DNA from 4 places in the Mesorhizobium sp. CA5 genome. Region 1 is predicted to be linked to each of the others. Evidence: predicted binding sites of a transcription regulator. Region 1 holds the regulator's gene; each other region holds the start of a gene.

Region 1 (4,622 bases):
TTCTACTATGGCCAGTCGAAGGCGCTGAAGGACATCAACCTGTCCCTGCCCGAGCGCAGCGTGACCGCCTTCATCGGCCCGTCGGGCTGCGGGAAGTCGACGCTGCTGCGCGTGCTCAACCGCATCTACGAGCTCTATCCGAAGCAGAGCGCCGAGGGCCAGGTGCTGCTCGACGGCAAGAACATCCTCGACCGCTCGCAGGACCTCAACCTGCTGCGCACCAAGATCGGCATGGTGTTCCAGAAGCCGACGCCGTTCCCGATGTCGATCTACGAGAACATCGCTTTCGGCGTCAGGCTCTATGAGAAGATCAGCAAGGCCGAGATGGACAGCCGCGTCGAGCAGGCGCTGAAGCGCGCAGCACTCTGGAACGAGGTCAAGGACAAGCTCAACGCCAGCGGCCTCAGCCTCTCGGGCGGCCAGCAGCAGCGCCTGTGCATCGCCCGTACCGTTGCGGTGAAGCCCGAGGTCATCCTGCTCGACGAGCCGGCCTCGGCGCTCGATCCGCTGTCGACCGCCAAGATCGAGGAACTGATCGACGAGTTGCAGGCCGACTACACGATCGTCATCGTCACCCACAACATGCAGCAGGCGGCGCGCGTGTCGCGGCAGACGGCGTTCATGTATCTGGGCGAGCTGGTGGAGTTCGACCGGACCGAGAAGATCTTCACCTCGCCCCGCGAAAAGCGCACGCAGGACTACATCACCGGCCGCTTCGGCTGAGCTCATACGAGGACATCATCATGGCCGAACATACCGTCGCTTCCTTCGACGAGGATCTGAGGCAGATCAGCCGGCTCATCAACGACATGGGCGATCTCGCCAGCTCGATGGTCGGCGCTTCGACCAAGGCCCTGCTCGAGACCGACAATGCCATGGCGCAGCGCGTCGTTTCCGACGATGCCATCATGGACGCGCGCCAGCGCGAGCTCGACGACCGTGCCATCACGCTGATCGCCAAGCGCCAGCCGATGGCCGACGACCTGCGCAATGTGGTCGGCTCGATCCGCATGGCGGGCGACCTCGAACGCATCGGCGACCTCGCCAAGAACATCGCCAAGCGCGTCGGCTCGGTCGGCGTCAGCGCCGCGCCGCGCGACCTCACGCATTCGATCGATTCCATGGCGCAGCTGGTGCTGATCCAGGTCCAGGCCGTGATCCAGGAATATACGGTGGGCGACGCCACGGCGCTGGCCAAGCTTCGCAACGACGACGAGCGCATCGACGTCAAATACACATCCGTCTTCCGGGAGCTCCTGACCTACATGATGGAAGACCCGCGCAACATCACCGCCTGCACGCATCTTCTGTTCTGCGCCAAGAATCTCGAGCGCATCGGCGACCATGTGACCAACATCGCCGAGAACGCCTATTATGTGCTGACCGGCACGCAATTGCCCGCGAATCGTCCCAAGCAGGACGAGACGACAATGTCGGCGCCGGCCGCCTGACGAAGGGTATCTGCCAATGATCGCGCCACGCATCATGGTGGTGGAGGACGAGGAGCCGCTTGGGGTGCTGCTCCGCTACAATCTCGAATCCGAGGGTTACCAGGTCGAAGTGGTGACCCGCGGCGACGAGGCCGAAATCCGCCTTCAGGAAAACGTCCCCGACCTGCTCGTGCTCGACTGGATGGTACCCGCGGTTTCCGGCATCGAGCTCTGCCGGCGTCTGAGGATGCGGCCCGAGACCGAGCGGCTGCCGATCATCATGCTGACGGCGCGGGGCGAGGAAAGCGACCGCGTGCGCGGCCTTTCGACCGGCGCCGACGACTATCTGGTCAAGCCGTTCTCGACGCCGGAGTTCATGGCGCGCGTCAAGGCGCTGCTGCGCCGCGCCAAGCCGGAGGTGCTGTCCAGCGTGCTCAAGGTCGGCGACATCGTGCTCGACCGCGAATCGCACCGCGTCTACCGCAAGAAGAGCGAGATCAGGCTCGGCCCGACCGAGTTCCGGCTGCTGGAATTCATGATGCGTCATCCCGGCCGGGTGTTCTCGCGCAGCCAGCTGCTCGACAATGTCTGGGGCGAGACGATCTATATCGACGAACGCACCGTCGACGTCCATGTCGGCCGCTTGCGCAAAGCCGTCAACAACGGCCGCATGCCGGATGTCATCCGCACCATCCGCGGGGCGGGTTACGCGATCAGGGAAGATTAGGGGTAAGGCGCCGAGGCGCTGACGGATTCTGTCTCCAGCATCGGATCGCGTGCATTGGCGATTAGTCGAGACGCTTGTGCTTCGTCATCCACGGGCGGAGCAAGGAGCGCAGCGACGCAGCGCAGACCCGAGGATCCATTCCGTGATGTCGATGCGTTGCGACAGTCCAGAATTCTGTGCCGCTGCGCTCGACGCGTGAGGTAGCGGCATGGATTCCAGGGTCTCCGCGACGGAGCTTCGCTCCTGCTCCGCCCTGGAATGACGAAGCTGCGGGGCCTTCCCTTCGCTAATTTCAAGCGTCTGCTGCTGTCCCCGGACCTCTTCAAGGCTGCCTCAGGCCACGTTCTTTCCCGTCCCCGCTCTTGCCTGGCCTCCCGGCGCGAAAATCTCCTGGTCGACGAAGGTCAGCGCGCGCATGGCGCAGCCTTCGCGGATCAGCGGCAACTCGTTCGGCTCGGTGTCGAAGGAGATCGATTCGGAGTGCTGGCCGCCGGCCGTCTGGGCGATCGCTTCCCTTAGCGCCGGCTCGATTAGGTCGAAGGCGGCCGCGCTGACGCCGACCATGGCGACAGGCGCCGGGTCGATGAGGGCGAACAGGCTGCCGAGACCGAAACCAAGCGCTTCGCCGGCCCGGCGGTAAGCCTCCCGTTCGGGGCCGTCCCTCTCGCGCGCCTTCGCGGCAAGGGCCCGCATGTCGGCGTCGCCGACGTCGACCGGCTCGGCGTCCTCGCTCATTTTCATGGCGCTGCGCCAGATCGCATAGTTGCCGGCATAGGCCTCGACGCAGCCGCGGCGGCCGCAGCGGCAAAGCGCCCCGCCCGGGCGGTGAATCATGTGGCCGAACTCGCCGCCGGATGAATGCGTGCCGGTGAACAGCGCACCCTTGAGCACGAGACCCATGCCGATGCCGTGCGACAACAGGATGGCGATGAAGTCGTCGCGATAGCGCTCCGGGTCGCGCCATTGCAGCGCCACCGCCATCATGTTGCAGTCGTTCTCCATGGTGGCGGAGATGCCGAACTCCTTCTCTAGGATGTCGGCGAAAGGAATGTCGGTCAGCGGCGTTATCGGCGACCACAGCATGGAGCGCGCATGCGAATCGGTGATGCCCTGAATGCCCATGGCGATGCGGGCGACGCTGCCAATGTCGAGGTCGGGATCCTGCAGCCGGCGCCGCACGATCGCCACGCATTCGCCGATCAACTCGTCGCGGGGCATAACAAGCGTGTCCAGGCGCTGCTGCTCCTCCGCAACAACTTGGCCGGCATAGTCGATCACGGCGACCGACAGGAAGTTCAGAGACAACACCACGGTCAGCACCGCGGCGGCTTCAGGGTTCAGCGCCAGGCCGATCTGCGGCCGGCCGCGTTTCAACGCCGTCGGCTCGCTGGCCTTGCTTTCGGTGAGAATGCCCTCCTGGATCAGGTCGGCGGAGATCGCCGAAATGGTCGAGTGGCTGAGCCCGGTGGTGGCGGCAATTTCGGTCCGTGATGGCTGACCGGCGCGGCGTACCGCCGAAATCACCATGGCGCGGTTGCGCCGGCGCAAGTCGTCATGGCGGATTCCGACCGACATCGTTTCGCACGTCCTCCCCGGTCATCGCGGCCTTGTGATAATGCCATGGCCTGTCGCTGACACGCTAGGGATTGTGGCAGAAGCCAGGGACCATGTCATTATTTATTGCGGATACCGAAAAAAATGCCTGAGCCCATCAAAACCCATCAGAATCTCGGTTGACAGCGCTGTGGTGCTGGACCACTATTTTTTTGAGGCTCGAAAAAAAGCCTCTGTGCCGGCCTTCGGGCCAGTCTGGGTCGCGCCGCACGGGCGCAGGGAGGATATCATGAAGAAATTTGCAGCCGCCATTCTGGCGGGCGTTGCCATGTCGCTGACGCTGGCGTCTGTCGCCGAGGCGAAGGACAAGGTGATCGGCGTGTCGTGGTCGAATTTCCAGGAAGAGCGCTGGAAGACCGACGAAGCAGCGATGAAGGCCGCCATCGAGGCCGCCGGCGACAAGTATATCTCGGCCGACGCGCAGTCCAATCCGGGCAAGCAGCTAACCGACGTCGAAAGCCTGATCTCGCAGGGCGCCAACGCGCTGATCATCCTGGCGCAGGATGCCTCGGCAATCGGCCCGGCGGTGCAGACGGCGCTCGATGAAGGAATCCCGGTCGTCGGCTATGACCGCCTGATCGAGAACAAGGACGTGTTCTATCTGACCTTCGACAACAAGGAAGTCGGGCGCATGCAGGCCCGCGAGGTGTTCAAGGCCAAGCCGGACGGCAACTATGTCTTCATCAAGGGCTCGGGCTCCGATCCGAACGCCGACTTCCTGTTCGCGGGCTCCATGGAAGTCCTGAAGGACGCCATCGACAGCGGCAAGATCAAGAATGTCGGCGAGGCCTACACGGACGGCTGGCTGCCGGCCAACGCGCAGAAGAACATGGAGCAGTTCCTGACCGCCA
Region 2 (4,622 bases), on a different contig from region 1:
GGGACGACAAATGTCGCAGATGCAAAATGTCGAAAGACAGCTTCGCGAGATGATCCTCGGTTTGGAGATCGGCCCGGGCGAGCGGCTGACCGAGCGCTGGATCGAGAGCCGCTTCGGCGCGTCGCGCACGCCGGTGCGGGCCGCATTGCTGCGCCTGGAGACGGAAGGGCTGATCGGCCGCGACGGCCGCGGCTGGACGGTGGCGCCGATCAACCTTGCCGAACTCGGGCAGATCGCCGTCTACCGCGAGGCGGTCGAAGTCGCGGCGGTTCGCCTCACGGCGGCGCTCGAAGACCGTGGCGGCATCGACGTGATCGCGGCGATGCTCGATTCCTGCGATGCTGAGACGCCGCGCGAGGAGTGGCATCGCGTCGGCCTGGATTTCCACATCGAACTGGCAAGGCTTTCCGGCAACGAGTTTCTGCTCAGGGCAGTGCGCGACGCGATGACCAGGCTGTCGCGTGCGCGCTGGCTGGAGGTGCGCGATGAGAAGGCGCTCGGCCGTGCTTGGGCCGAACATCATGCCATCCTCGCCGCCGTCAGGAGCGCCGATGCCGATGAAGCGGCGCGGCTGCTTTCCGCTCACATCGCCGGCAGCCGAGATCGGCTGGTCACCTCATTGCATGACGACCGGCGCGGTTTGCGCGCACGCGGGTTTGCCGTGGTCGCGGCTTGAGGGAAAGCGTCGACACAACGCCGGTTGCATTAGCGGGCTTGCAACATGGCCGGGAGAATGCTGTAGGAGACGAGGGGAACTTGCTGAACTCGCGGACGTATGGCCACACTCTCTCGAACCGCCGCAAAGCTGTTCTATTACGCGCGCAATTTCGCGCGCGACCGCGCACCGCAGTCCCTGTTTCGCGACCGCCTCGCCAGCCGGCTTGAACAGGCCATGCTTTCGGGCAAGACGGTTCGCGAGCGGCTGAACTACTACAACAAGCTGGAACACCCGTTCGTGCCCAGTCCGGACGCCATAGCCGTCGGCAAGCTGCCGTCCTCTTCCAGCATGTATTATTACGACCTCAAGGAATTCGCGCGCTATTTCGATCCCGGCCTGCTGATCGATTTCGAATTCGGCGACGTTGTCGGCGTTCCGGAGTTCCCGAGGATCGTCAAGGACCGGCCCATCGGCGACGACAATGCGAACGGCGTGCTGATGAAGCTGAACAAGTTCCGTCACTTCTACATGCCGCCCGACAAACTGTCTTTCGCCGCCAAGCGTCCGATGGTGGTCTGGCGCGGTCATCTCAACAATCCGATTCGCACCCGCTTCGTCGAAAAAGCCGCCGGCCTGCCGATTTGCGATGCGGGTTCCCACAGAGCCGATGCGCCGGACGGATACCGCAAGCCGTTCCTGAACATCGAGCAGCAGCGACAGTATCGCTACATCGTCTCGCTCGAAGGCAATGATGTCGCGACGAACCTGAAATGGATCATGAGCTCCAATTCACTTTGCCTCATGCCGGAACCGACCTACGAAACCTGGTTCGCCGAAGCCCAGGTCGAGCCCAACGTCCATTACGTGCCGCTGCAGCCGGATTTCTCCGACCTGCTCGACAAGGTGGCCTATTTCGAAAAACATCCCGACGAGGCTGGGCGGATAACCGCCGCCGCCAATGCCTATTGCCGCAGATTCGGCAATGAGCAGGACGAGCAGGCGATCTCGCTGCTCGTCCTCTACAAATATTTCGTGCTGAGCGGACAGGTAAAGCCCGACGCGGAAGTCTGGCGCTTTATCGCCGGCTGAGCGTTTTAAGCGTGAGAGCGGTCGAGCACCTCGTCGGCCGGCCCGAAACGATCCCTGGCCGTGAACTGCTGGTGCCAATAGGGATAAAGCACCGGCGGCCGGCTGACGACGTCGAGACGCTGCCGTTCGTCCTCGGTGAGCGACAGGCTTGCCGCGGCGAGGTTGTCCTTGAGCTGCGCCTCGTTGCGCGCACCGATCACCAGGGAGCTGACGGCCGGTCGGCCGAGCAGCCAGGCAAGCGCCACCTGCGCGCCCGACACGCCGCGTGCCTTGCCGATGAAGTTGAGCACGTCGACAATGCGCCACAGGCGATCCTCATCGCGGATCGGCGGTTCCGTCCAGCCGCCGATCTGGCGCGCGGTCGGGCTGTCGCGATGGTATTTGCCGGAGAGCAGCCCGCCGGCCAGCGGGCTCCAGACCAGCACGCCGAGGCCCTGGTCGACCGAGATCGGCAGCAATTCGTATTCGGCCTCGCGCGCTTCCAGCGTGTAGTGGATCTGCTGAGTGATGAAACGGGCCTGATGGCGGCTGTCGCTGACGGCAAGGGCCTTCATTACCTGCCAGCCCGACCAGTTGGAGCAGCCGATATAGCGGATCTTGCCCTGATTGACCAAGGTGTCGAGCGCCGCGACCGTCTCCTCGACCGGGGTGAGCCCATCCCATTGGTGGACGAAATAGACATCGATGACGTCGGTCCTGAGCCGCTTCAGGCTCTTTTCGCACTCGCGGATCAGGTGATGGCGCGACAGGCCTTCGTCATTGGGGCCGGTGCCGATACGCATGCGCGCCTTCGAGGCGATCAGTACATCGTTCTTGCGCTTGCCGCCAAGCGCCTCGCCGATGATCTCTTCCGACAACCCGTTGGAATAGACGTTTGCGGTGTCGATGAGGTTGATGCCGGCATCGATGCAGGTGTCGATGATGCGTTTGGCTTCCGAAAGATCCGAATTACCGACGGCGGCGAACGGACCGGTGCCGCCGAAGGTCATGGTGCCAAGCGTCAATGTCGAGACTTTCAAGCCGGATCGGCCGAGCGTGCGGTATTCCATGTCGGTCCTCGCAATTTGTTTTGAAGAAGCGCCGTGGCGAGCGCCGGAAAGAGGCGAGGGATTTGTAGGACAATTCCCGCCGCTTGTCGCCCCGCTATCGATACGGGGTCGATCACATATCTTCCATGTCGATGCAGCTGCCGGGCGATTGCAATAAAACCGTCATTGCGCCTCTGTATCTCAGTCGGCTTACGGAGTGTCCGGCCGGGGCTTCCGAAGCGGTGATGGCTGACAGGCAGACGGAGCAGCGCGATGAATGAACTGAAACCGAATTCCGGAGCCAAGGACTGGCTGGAGGCCGAGCTCGAGGATACGCTCGACGAGGACTATGAGCTGGAGCTGTCCGAGCCGGCGCTCTCGCTCGAGATCGCCAAGATCTACAAGAAGTCGCATCCGCCCTCCATCGAGCGCATGACCTATTTTCGCGAGCTGCTCAGGCTGCAGTCGGAGCTGATCAAGCTGCAGTCCTGGGTCGCCTACCACAAGAAGAAGCTGGTGGTGGTCTTCGAAGGCCGCGATTCCGCCGGCAAGGGCGGCGTCATCAAGCGCATCACGCAGCGGCTCAATCCGCGCATCGCCCGTGTCGTGGCATTGCCGGCGCCGACCGAGCGCGAGAAGTCGCAATGGTATTTCCAGCGCTACGTGCCGCATCTGCCCGCGGGCGGCGAGATCGTGCTGTTCGACCGCTCCTGGTACAACCGCTCCGGTGTTGAGCGGGTGATGGGCTTTGCCAATGGGGACCAAGTCGAGGAGTTCTTCCGCGACGTGCCCGAATTCGAGCGCATGCTGGTCCGTTCCGGAATCACCCTGGTGAAATACTGGTTCTCGATCACCGACGAGGAGCAGCAGATGCGCTTCCTGATGCGCATCCACGATCCGATGAAGCAGTGGAAGCTCTCGCCCATGGACCTGCAGTCGCGTGTGCGCTGGGAGCAATACACCAAGGCCAAGGAAGAGACCTTCGCCCGCACCAACATTCCGGAAGCGCCCTGGTTCATCGTCGAGGGCAACGACAAGAAGCGGGCACGGCTGAACTGCATCGACCATCTGTTGCAGCAGATGCCCTATGAGGAGGTTCCACACGAGGAAATCACGCTGCCGGAGCGCGTCTTCAATCCAGAATATGAGCGCCAGGTCCTGCCGCGCGAACTCTACGTGCCGGAGAAGTATTGAGGCGCCCTCCTTCTCCCCTTGTGGGAGAAGGTGGATCGGCGCGCAGCGCCGAGACGGATGAGGGGTGTTGGAAGAAATGAGGCGGTGACGATTTCCAGCTCGTCGCCAAGCTGGAGCACCCCTCATCCGACCTCGCTTCGCGAGGCCACCTTCTCCCACAAGGGGAGAAGGAGAAGCCTGGCCTACGCCCGCCCGATCATCACATGCGTGGCATCCGCCGTGGCAACCTGTTCCGTGCACTGATACCCCAGCTTCAGCATGTCGAGCCCGGCGAACAGATGCTCCCCTGAGCCGAGCAGGACAGGCGAGATGGCCAGATGCATCTCGTCGATCAAGCTCTCCTGCAGATACTGCCGAACGGTCGAGACGCCGCCGCCGACCCGCACATCCTTGCCGCCGGCCGCTGCCTTCGCCTGTTCGAGCGCCGAATGAATGCCGTCAGTAACGAAGTAAAAGGTCGTGCCGCCTTCCATCTCGATCGGTGCGCGTTTGTAGTGCGTCAGCACGAAAGTCGGTACATGATAGGGCGGGTTGTCGCCCCACCAGCCTTTCCATTTGTCGTCCGGCCATTCGCCGCGGCTCGGCGCGAACATGTTGCGGCCGAGGATCCACGCGCCGATATTCTCGAAGCTGCGGACCGCAAAATCGTTGTC
Region 3 (4,622 bases), on a different contig from region 1:
CAGGAAGGCGATGATCTGGGCGCGCGGATCGCCCGGATGCGCGTCGACCGCTTCGTCGAAGCGTTCCCAGAATTCGAGGTCGTATTTGCGCAGATAGGAGGCGGCAAGCTCGTCCTTGGATGGGAAGCTGCGGTACAGGCTCGGCTTTGTGACGCCGGCGCGCTTGACGATCTCGTCGACGCCGATCGCCCTGATGCCTTCGCGATAAAAGAGGTCGCGCGCCACGTCCAGGATCTTGTCCGCCGCCCTCGGAGCAGGGGGCTCGCTGATCGACGCTTCAATTTTATTGTCGGATGGCATTCAAACAACTCGCTTGACAATGTTACTGACCGGTACGTATGTATGGCTTCACTCCATTGCAACGTACCGGTCAGTAACATGATAATCCAGTCCCGTCCGTTTGGCCAGCGCTACGCATTCGTCGTTGTTGCCGTCATTTTCCTGTGCCTGCTGATCGCGGCCGGGCTCCGTTCGGCGCCCTCGGTGATGATGGTGCCACTGGAGAAAAGCTTCGGCTGGCATCGCGACGTAACGTCCTGGGCCGCCAGCGTCGGCATCCTGCTCTACGGCCTGACCGGTCCGTTCGCCGCCGCGCTGATGGAGCGCATCGGGTTGCGCCGCACGCTGCTCGGCTCGCTGCTAGTGATGTCGGGATCGACCGCGCTCAGCCTGTTCATGACTGAGCCATGGCATCTTTTCATCACCTGGGGCGTGTTTTCTGGCATCGGTTCGGGCGCAGTGGCGAGCGTGCTCGGCGCCACCATCGTCAACCGCTGGTTCAAGACCAATCGCGGCCTGATGATGGGGCTGATGTCGGCCTCCAGCGCCACCGGCATGCTGGTTTTCCTGCCGCTCATCGCCTCGCTGGCGCAGAGCGGCGGCTGGAAGCCGGTGGCGATTGCCGTGGCGCTGGCCACCGCCGCGCTGATACCCTTCGTCTTGCTGCTGGTGCCGGAGCGCCCCGCTTCGATCGGCCAGGTTCGTTACGGCGCCGATGCCGACGACGTGCCGCCGGTGTCGCCGGCATCGCAGGGCAATTTCCTGGCGCACACGCTGAACACGCTGCGCCGCGCGGCGGGCACGCGGGTGTTCTGGTATCTGTTCGCCACCTTCTTCGTCTGCGGCTTCACGACCAATGGACTCGTCGGCACGCATCTCATCGCCTTCTGCGGCGATATGGGCATCGGCGAGGTGCAGGCAGCCGGGCTGTTGTCGATGATGGGCATTTTCGACCTGATCGGTACGACGTTGTCCGGCTGGCTCACCGACCGTTTCGATCCGCGCAAGCTGCTCGGCGTCTATTACGCGGTGCGCGGTCTGTCGCTGATCTACCTGCCCTATTCCGGCTTCTCGGCTACCAGCCTGGTCATCTTCGCCGTGCTCTACGGGCTCGACTGGATCGCCACCGTGCCGCCGACGCTCAGGCTCGCCAACGAAGCCTTCGGCGATCGCAGCGGACCGATCGTGTTCGGCTGGATCGTCGCCGGCCACCAGGTGGGCGCCGCCGCGGCCGCGGCCTTCGGCGGCACGATGCGCGAGCTGCAGGGCAATTACGAGCTGGCCTTCCTGATCGCGGGGATGACCGGCATCGCGGCGGCTTGTATCTCGCTGTTGATCAACACGAGCAGGCCGGCCTTCGGGCCGGAGCCGCAGGCGGCTTAGGCGCGACTTTCCCTTCTCCCCTTGTGGGAGAAGGTGGCCGCGAAGCGGCCGGATGAGGGGTGCTCCAGGGAACACCGACGCCTCACTCCGCTGGAACACCCCTCATCCGTCTCGGCGCTTGCGCGCCGATCCACCTTCTCCCACAAGAAGGGGAGAAGGAAGATGTCGACTGTTATCAAAACTTCATGGTTCCGATATGCGCCTGAAACATTGAAGCGAGAGCTTGGCGGTCCCGCTCAATGCCATCCCGGAGACAGCCATGAACAAGCTTTCGCTCACCCGCCGCGCTTTCGTCACTTCGGCCAGCGCCTTCGGCCTTGTCGGCGCCTCCGGTCTGGCGCTGCCCTATTATTCCCGCGCCAGCCAGCGTCCGGCCTTCACGCATGGCGTCCAGTCCGGCGATGTCGATGCCACCTCGGGCATGGTTTGGACCCGCACCGACCGACCGGCGCGCGTGATGTATGAAGTGTCGACGACCGAAAGCTTCGCCAATGCGACGCGGCTGGCTGCGCTCGATACCTCGCCGGCCAGCGACTACACGGTGAAGCGGCTGCTCACCGATCTCGCCTCGGACCAGGACATCTTCTACCGCATGGTTGCTGCCGATCTTTCCGACATCAATGCCGTGTCCGAGCCGATCGTCGGCCGTTTCCGTACCGCGCCGTCGTCGAAGCGCGACGTGCGCTTCGCCTGGTCGGGCGACACCGCCGGCCAGGGCTGGGGCATCGACGAGACCGGCATGAAGACCTATTCGACAATCGCCCAGCACACGCCGGACTTTTTCCTGCATTCCGGCGACACCATCTATGCCGACGGCGCCATGAAGGACGAGGTCGACCTGCCCGGCGGCGGCAAGTGGAAGAACGTTGTCATGATCGACGGCAAGCGCAAGGTCGCCGAGACGCTGGACGAATACCGCGACCAGTGGAAATACAACATGATGGACAAGCATGTGCTTGGCCTGTCGGCCATCTGCCCGACCTTCTACCAGTGGGACGACCACGAGGTGCTCAACAACTGGTCGGATTCGAAGGACCTGACCGCCGACGACCGCTACAAGGAAAAGTCGATCCATGTGCTGGCGGCCAGGGCGGCTCGCGCCTTCCATGAAATGACGACCATCCGCTACGAGCCGTCGGAGCCAGGCCGCGTCTACCGCAAGGTCTCGCATGGGCCGTTGCTCGACGTGTTCTTCCTCGACATGCGTTCCTATCGCGGCCCGAACGGCCCCGACATGGAAGAGACGCTGACTCCGAAGTCGCGCATGATCGGCGAGGAGCAGTCCAAGTGGCTGAAGCGCGAGCTGGCGAATTCCAAGGCAACGTGGAAGGTCATCGCCGCCGACATGCCGCTTGGCCTTGTCGTCTGGAACGACGCGGCGAAGAAGGCCGGTGCCGAGGCGGTCGCCAACGGCGACAATGGCGCGCCGAAAGGCCGCGAGCTCGAATTCGCCGATGTGCTGCGCTTCATCAAGAATGCCGGCATCACCAACACGGTGTGGCTCACCGCCGACGTCCACTACACCGCGGCGCATTACTACAATCCCGACAAGGCGCAGTTCCAGGATTTCAATCCGTTCTGGGAATTCGTCTCCGGCCCGATCCACGCCGGCACCTTCGGCCCCAACGACCTCGACATGACCTTCGGGCCGGAGCTGAAGTTCATAAAGGCGCCAACCGCCGAACAGGGCCAGAACCTGCCGCCGTCGGCCGGGCTGCAGTTCTTCGGTCTGGTCGACATTTCCGGCGCGACCGAACAGCTCACCGTGCGGCTGATGGATCGCGACGACAACGAGCTTTACAAGGTTACGCTCGATCCGGTGCGGTCGGCTTAGGCTGCGTTGATATTCAGGTGATGCCGGCCTGCGAACAATGGTTTCCTGCGCTTCCGGTGCTCACGTACTTTAAGTACGCTCCGCTCCGGTTCTCGGAAACCACCGTTCTCGGCCCGGCCTAACCTCAACACACCCTGGGCCCAGCAGCCGCTCGGCCTAATGCCGCGATGTCAAAGCGCCGTGACAGTCCAGAACTGAACTCGGAAATGCCGTGAAGAGCGTCAATCCGGATAGCAAGCCGTGGGAATCTTCGGCCAGACCGCGGTGTCGCAGTTGGCATCCTTCTGGCGCTGCTTGAAGGCGGCGCTGACCGGGCCGGTGACGATCGGGTCGACGCCGTCGGGGGCGTCGGCGAACATCTGCTGCGCGGTCCTGGCGTCGGGCGGTACGATCGGGTCGGCTTGCCGAAGCGCAGCCGCCGACTGCGCGGCACCGGCCGCGACGAGCACGCCAAGCGCCGCCCACGCGAAAACCGGACGCAATCTGGACATCTGATCGGTCATGAACATGGAACTGTCCGGCCCCTCAAAGGTTCCGCCTTGGTTAACGGAATCATTTCACACCAAGACGTTTAAGAATCAGTGACCATGTATTTGGGGTCGGGCCTCCCCTTTCGCAATTGCGAAAAACCTTGTATGAGCCGCGCAACCGAAAAAGGCGGCGCCTCTGGGCCTGCTGCCTGCAACGCTCCCGAGACCAGACAATGAACCTCCGCAATATCGCGATCATCGCGCATGTCGACCATGGCAAGACCACCCTCGTCGACCAACTCCTGAAACAGTCCGGCGCCTTCCGCGACAACCAGCGCGTCGCCGAGCGCGCCATGGATTCCAACGACCTCGAAAAGGAACGCGGCATCACCATCCTGGCCAAGGCGACCTCGGTCGACTGGCATGGCACCCGCATCAACATCGTCGACACGCCCGGACACGCCGATTTCGGCGGCGAGGTCGAGCGCATCCTGTCGATGGTGGATTCGGCGATCGTGCTCGTCGACGCCGCCGAAGGGCCGATGCCGCAGACCAAATTCGTCGTCGGCAAGGCGCTCAAGGTCGGCTTGCGCCCGATCGTCGTCATCAACAAGATCGACCGTCCGGATGCCCGCCATATCGAAGTGGTCAACGAG
Region 4 (4,622 bases), on a different contig from region 1:
ATCGCCGCTTCCGACTGGCCTTTCGGGATCGAGGCGACGGCGCCGCGCAGATATTCGACGACCTGCGCCGTCTTGAACAAGGTCAGCGCCAGCACCGCCGCCCAGAAGGACTGAAGGTGCACGCCGACCGCGGGCAGGCCGTAATAGACGAAGAACATCAGCACGAGGATCGGGATGCCGCGGATGGTGTCCGAGAAGATGCGCACTGCCCAACGCAGCGGCGCTGGCCCATAGACCAGGCCGACGCCCAGCAGGACCCCTGCGACCAAGGACAGGACCACGACCAGCAGCGAGACCCATAAGGTCACGGCGAAGCCTTCGGCAAGGAACGGCAGGGCGTAGAGGATCTGGCTCAGCATCTCAGCGCGCCGCCCTGAATCGGCGTTCGACCAGCCGCAGCGCAAACAGCAAGGTGTAGCCGGTCACCAGATACATCGCCGTCGTCACCAGATAGACCTCGACGATGCGGAAGGTGTTGAAGTTGATCCACTGGGCGCCGTAGGTGAGCTCGGGGACCGAGATCACCGAGGCGATCGAGGTGTCCTTGAACAGGGAGATGAAGGTGTTGGACAGTGCCGGCAGCGTGATGCGCAGCATCGTCGGCAGGCGAACGTGGATCAGGCGCTGCCATGGAGTAAGGCCGATCGCCTTGCCGGCGTCGAGCTGACCGCGCGGCACCGCTTCCAGGCCTGAGCGGAACACCTCGACGAGATAGGCGCCGCTATAGACCGATAGCGTCAGGACAAACGAGGTAGGGGCGCTGTAGGCAAGGTCGACGACCGTCGGCAGGCCGTAGAAGACCAAATAGACCAGCAGGATCAGCGGTACGTTGCGGATGAATTCGACATAGGCGGCGATGATGGCGCGCACCACGCGTCCGGCCGAGACATACCAGACGGCCAGCACCAAGCCGATGACGATGCCGATGGCGATCGAGATCACGGCAAGCTCGAGGCTGAGCAGCAGGCCGCCCCATAGCTTGTCGAAATGCCGCCAGATCAGGTTGAAATTGAGCGTATAGCCCATGCGTCCGTCTCAATGGCCCGCGGTGAACATAGCATTCATCATTCGCATGGGCCGGTGTGAGGAGAACAGGCGGAAGAACGGTTGCCCCGCCCTTCCGCCGGTTGGTCGTGTGGCGCGTCAGATGACCGGGAAGCCCGGATGGCGCGGCGGCGGCTCCTGACCGAAATATTCCTTGAAGGCGGCATCGTAGAGCGCCGTCTCATGGCCGAACATGGCGATGGTGAAGGTCTGGTTGACGAAGGTCAGCCAGTCGAGGTCGCCTTGCCGGACCGCAGCGCCGTAAAGCATCGAGTACCAGCTCTTGCCGGCGTCGAAATACTTGTCGGGATTGCGCGAGGCGAGCCAGCGCACCGTCGACAGATCGACAGCGGCGGCATCGGCGCGCTTGGACTCCAACGCCTGCAGAACGTTCGCCTGGGTATCGATCTGCAGCACCTGCGCCTGCGGCAGGGCAAAATGCACCGAGCTTTCGGCGTCGACATTCTGCAGGATCGAGATGCGCGTGGCGGAACCGTTCGCCAGGAGCTTGTCGAAGGTCTTGTTCTCGGAGCCGGGCAAAGTCAGCAGCGCGACGCCTTCAACGTAATATGGCCGCGAGAAGTGGATCAGCTGCGAGCGCTGCGCCGTCATGGTCATGAACTGGATGGTGATGTCGACCTTGTTGGTCGTCACGTTCGGAATACGCTGCGCCGGATCCTGCATGACGAACTCGACCTTGGTCGGGTCGTCGAAGAGGCCCTTGGCAAGGATGCGGCCCATGGTGATGTCCATACCGACCAGCTCGCCGGCATCGTTTTCGAAATGCCACGGCGCGTTGGTGCTGCCGGTGCCGACGATCAGCTTGCCGCGATCGAGCGCAGTGCGCAGGACGCTGTCGGACGCGGCTTGCGCCGCGGCCTTCTCGGCGCTGATGGCGGTGAGCGCGCCGGCGGTGGCCAGGCCCGCCATTCCCAGTTTCAGAAAATCACGTCTGCCGGATGTGTCGTTCACGGCGACCTCCTTTGATGGTGTGTTCCCCAATGCAGCAGAGATACCCGTCGCAATCAGCGATTGTCTCTTACAAGAGACGTGTGTATCCTGTACAAGACAGATACTAGCACTAGGAATCGACAATGCAAGAGAGTGAAACGCTGACCGAGTGGCCAAGCGACGGTGCGGATGAAGAGCGGCCGGCGGGCTCGCGCGAGAAGGGGCTCAACAGGGCCTTGAACATCCTGGAATTCCTGCACGCCAACCAGCGTGCGATCGGCATCGGCGACCTGGCCAAAGGGCTCAATGCGCCGCGCTCGACGACCTATACACTGGTGCGCGAGCTGGTCGAAGCCGGGCTGCTGGAAATGGCTGGCGACGGCAACCGCGTCTATTTCGGCAAGAAGCTCTATCTCTATGGAATGGCTTATATGCGCGGCAACGACCTGCTCAGGCGCGGCCGCCAGGAGGTCGACACGCTGTCGCGCGAGACCGGCGAGACCTCCGAGCTCTGCATGCTGCAGAGCGGCCGCTACACGATCGTCCATTCGAGCCCGGGCACCAGGCCGTTCCGCATCAGTTCGGCCACCGGCCTGCAGATTCCGCTGCCTTGGACTGCTTCCGGCCGGCTACTGCTTGCCGGCCTCGACCGCGGCGGGATCGAAGCGATGGTCACGCGAGACGACCTCGTGCTGCCGGACGGCCGCAAGCTCGAACTCGATGATTTCATCGACGATATCGCGCGGGCGCGCGTCACCGGCTATTGCGTCACGTCAGGCCTGGTCGATGCATACACCAAATGCCTTGCGGCGCCGGTGTTCTCTGCGCCAGGCAAGGTCGAAGCGACCATGTGCCTTGTGGTGCCGATCGACACGTCCGAAGAACGGACCGGCGAACTTCTCGCGCTGCTGCGCGAACGCGCGGCACGGCTATCGATCTCTTGACGGCGCGGGGCGATCCGCTCAGGCAATGATGTCGGGAATGATGCGGTCTTCCAGCGCCGACAGCCGGTCCTTCAGCATCAGCTTCTTCTTCTTCATGCGCTGGATCTGAAGCGGGTCGCAGCCGGTGGCGATCATCGCGTTGATGGCGGCGTCGAAATCGGCGTGTTCTTGTTTGAGCCGGGAATATTCGAGGCGTATTTCAGCCTGTTCCTGTTCGGACATTATCTACCGTCTGCGTATGCATCGCCCAATCGGGCTGTTTGGGCGGGGCCGTGACTTGCGGGTTTGTGACCGGCGCGCAGCCCTTACCACATTTCACTTTGTCGTGGAATGCTACCACGTGGCATTCGACATCGAGATCGGTTGGTGGCAAACTGTCATGGTGCCGTCACAGTCGCAACCTGCGGTGGAGGCTCCTGCGACGGCTGCAATCGAGGAAACCATGAAAGGGAGAACCATTCATGTCTCTTGCATCCCATCTTGATGAGTTGCAGCGGAAACACGGTGACATCGAGCGCGAGCTCACCGATGCGATGAACCATCCGTCGGTCGACGACCTCGAAATCGTGAATCTCAAGCGGCGCAAGCTGGCAATCAAGGACGAGATTGAAAAGCTGAAAGCTAGTCCGACGACACACTGAAGCTCTTCCAGGCACCATCATCGCAACCCGCCGCGGTGAATTTCCGGTGGCAAGAAATGCCACCGGGCCGGTGCTTTTAACTGAAATCGACGGAAAGCTCGGCCGCAAATCTTGCGGTCGGTCGGGTTATTATTTTTCGCACGGCTCTAGCCGATTTGCAGGCTGGCCCGTCGCTTGCCATTGACAAGCCATCTTTGCTCCGCCACCTCATGCCGGAACTCCCAAATGAAGGCGGCCGGCATGACCGGATATTTTTCTTCTCCCTTCCCGCGTCGCCGGTCGGTCGGCGTACCGGTCGGCGGCGTGATGGTCGGCGGCGGCGCGCCGGTCGTCGTGCAATCGATGACCAACACCGATACCGCCGATGTCGACCAGACCGTCGCCCAGGTCGCGGCGCTGCATCGTGCCGGCTCCGAGATCGTGCGCATCACGGTCGACCGCGACGAGAGCGCGGCGGCGGTTCCGCGCATCCATGAGCGGCTGTTGCGGCTCGGCATCGATGTGCCGCTGGTCGGCGACTTCCACTATATCGGGCACAAGCTGCTCGCCGATCATCCGGCCTGCGCCGAAGCGCTGGCCAAATACCGCATCAATCCGGGCAATGTCGGCTTCAAGGACAAGAAGGACCGCCAGTTCGCCGCGATCGTCGAGATGGCGATCAGATATGACAAACCGGTACGCATCGGCGTCAATTGGGGATCGCTCGACCAGGAGCTTTTGACCCGGCTGATGGACGACAACCAGGCGAAGGGCTCGCCGCTCACCGCGCAGGAAGTCACGCGCGAGGCGATCGTACAGTCGGCGATCCTGTCGGCCGAGATGGCGGAAGAGATCGGGCTTGGCCGCGAAAAGATCATCCTGTCGGCCAAGGTCAGCGGTGTGCAGGACCTGATCGCCGTCTACACCGAGCTTGCCACCCGCTCCGATCATGCGCTGCATCTGGGCCTCACCGAAGCCGGCATGGGCACCAAGGGCATCGTCGCTTCTTCCGCCGCGATGGGCATCCTCTTGCAGCAGGGCATCGGCGACACGATCCGCATCT

What was found. The regulator PhoB, encoded in region 1, activates phosphate uptake and scavenging genes when phosphate is short. The targets are predictions, from matches to a motif close to TGTCATNNANCTGTCAT.
Region 2: a site for PhoB is predicted at 2,946-2,962, ahead of ppk2 (polyphosphate kinase 2). Genes of this name have one in related genera too.
Region 3: a site for PhoB is predicted at 1,833-1,849, ahead of LB529_RS21280 (alkaline phosphatase D family protein). Genes of this name have one in related genera too.
Region 4: a site for PhoB is predicted at 3,315-3,331, ahead of LB529_RS28220 (YdcH family protein). Genes of this name have one in related genera too.

The regions. Positions count from the first base shown of each region.
Region 1 covers NZ_JAIUHJ010000010.1:191,970-196,591, reverse strand. The annotation lists gene pstB (phosphate ABC transporter ATP-binding protein PstB) at 1-723, shown strand, start outside; gene phoU (phosphate signaling complex protein PhoU) at 744-1,451, shown strand; gene phoB (phosphate regulon transcriptional regulator PhoB) at 1,468-2,157, shown strand; gene LB529_RS15635 (ROK family protein) at 2,491-3,732, opposite strand; gene xylF (D-xylose ABC transporter substrate-binding protein) at 4,001-4,622, shown strand, end outside.
Region 2 covers NZ_JAIUHJ010000021.1:64,395-69,016, reverse strand. The annotation lists gene LB529_RS23740 (GntR family transcriptional regulator) at 11-676, shown strand; gene LB529_RS23735 (glycosyl transferase family 90) at 776-1,747, shown strand; gene LB529_RS23730 (aldo/keto reductase) at 1,753-2,796, opposite strand; gene ppk2 (polyphosphate kinase 2) at 3,049-3,969, shown strand; gene LB529_RS23720 (dihydrofolate reductase family protein) at 4,152-4,622, opposite strand, start outside.
Region 3 covers NZ_JAIUHJ010000017.1:70,478-75,099, forward strand. The annotation lists gene LB529_RS21270 (TetR/AcrR family transcriptional regulator) at 1-300, opposite strand, end outside; gene LB529_RS21275 (MFS transporter) at 379-1,662, shown strand; gene LB529_RS21280 (alkaline phosphatase D family protein) at 1,922-3,496, shown strand; gene LB529_RS21285 (hypothetical protein) at 3,718-4,005, opposite strand; gene typA (translational GTPase TypA) at 4,200-4,622, shown strand, end outside.
Region 4 covers NZ_JAIUHJ010000035.1:13,558-18,179, reverse strand. The annotation lists gene LB529_RS28245 (amino acid ABC transporter permease) at 1-359, opposite strand, end outside; gene LB529_RS28240 (amino acid ABC transporter permease) at 361-1,026, opposite strand; gene LB529_RS28235 (transporter substrate-binding domain-containing protein) at 1,144-1,974, opposite strand; gene LB529_RS28230 (IclR family transcriptional regulator) at 2,139-2,939, shown strand; gene LB529_RS28225 (YdcH family protein) at 2,958-3,161, opposite strand; gene LB529_RS28220 (YdcH family protein) at 3,401-3,580, shown strand; gene ispG (flavodoxin-dependent (E)-4-hydroxy-3-methylbut-2-enyl-diphosphate synthase) at 3,821-4,622, shown strand, end outside.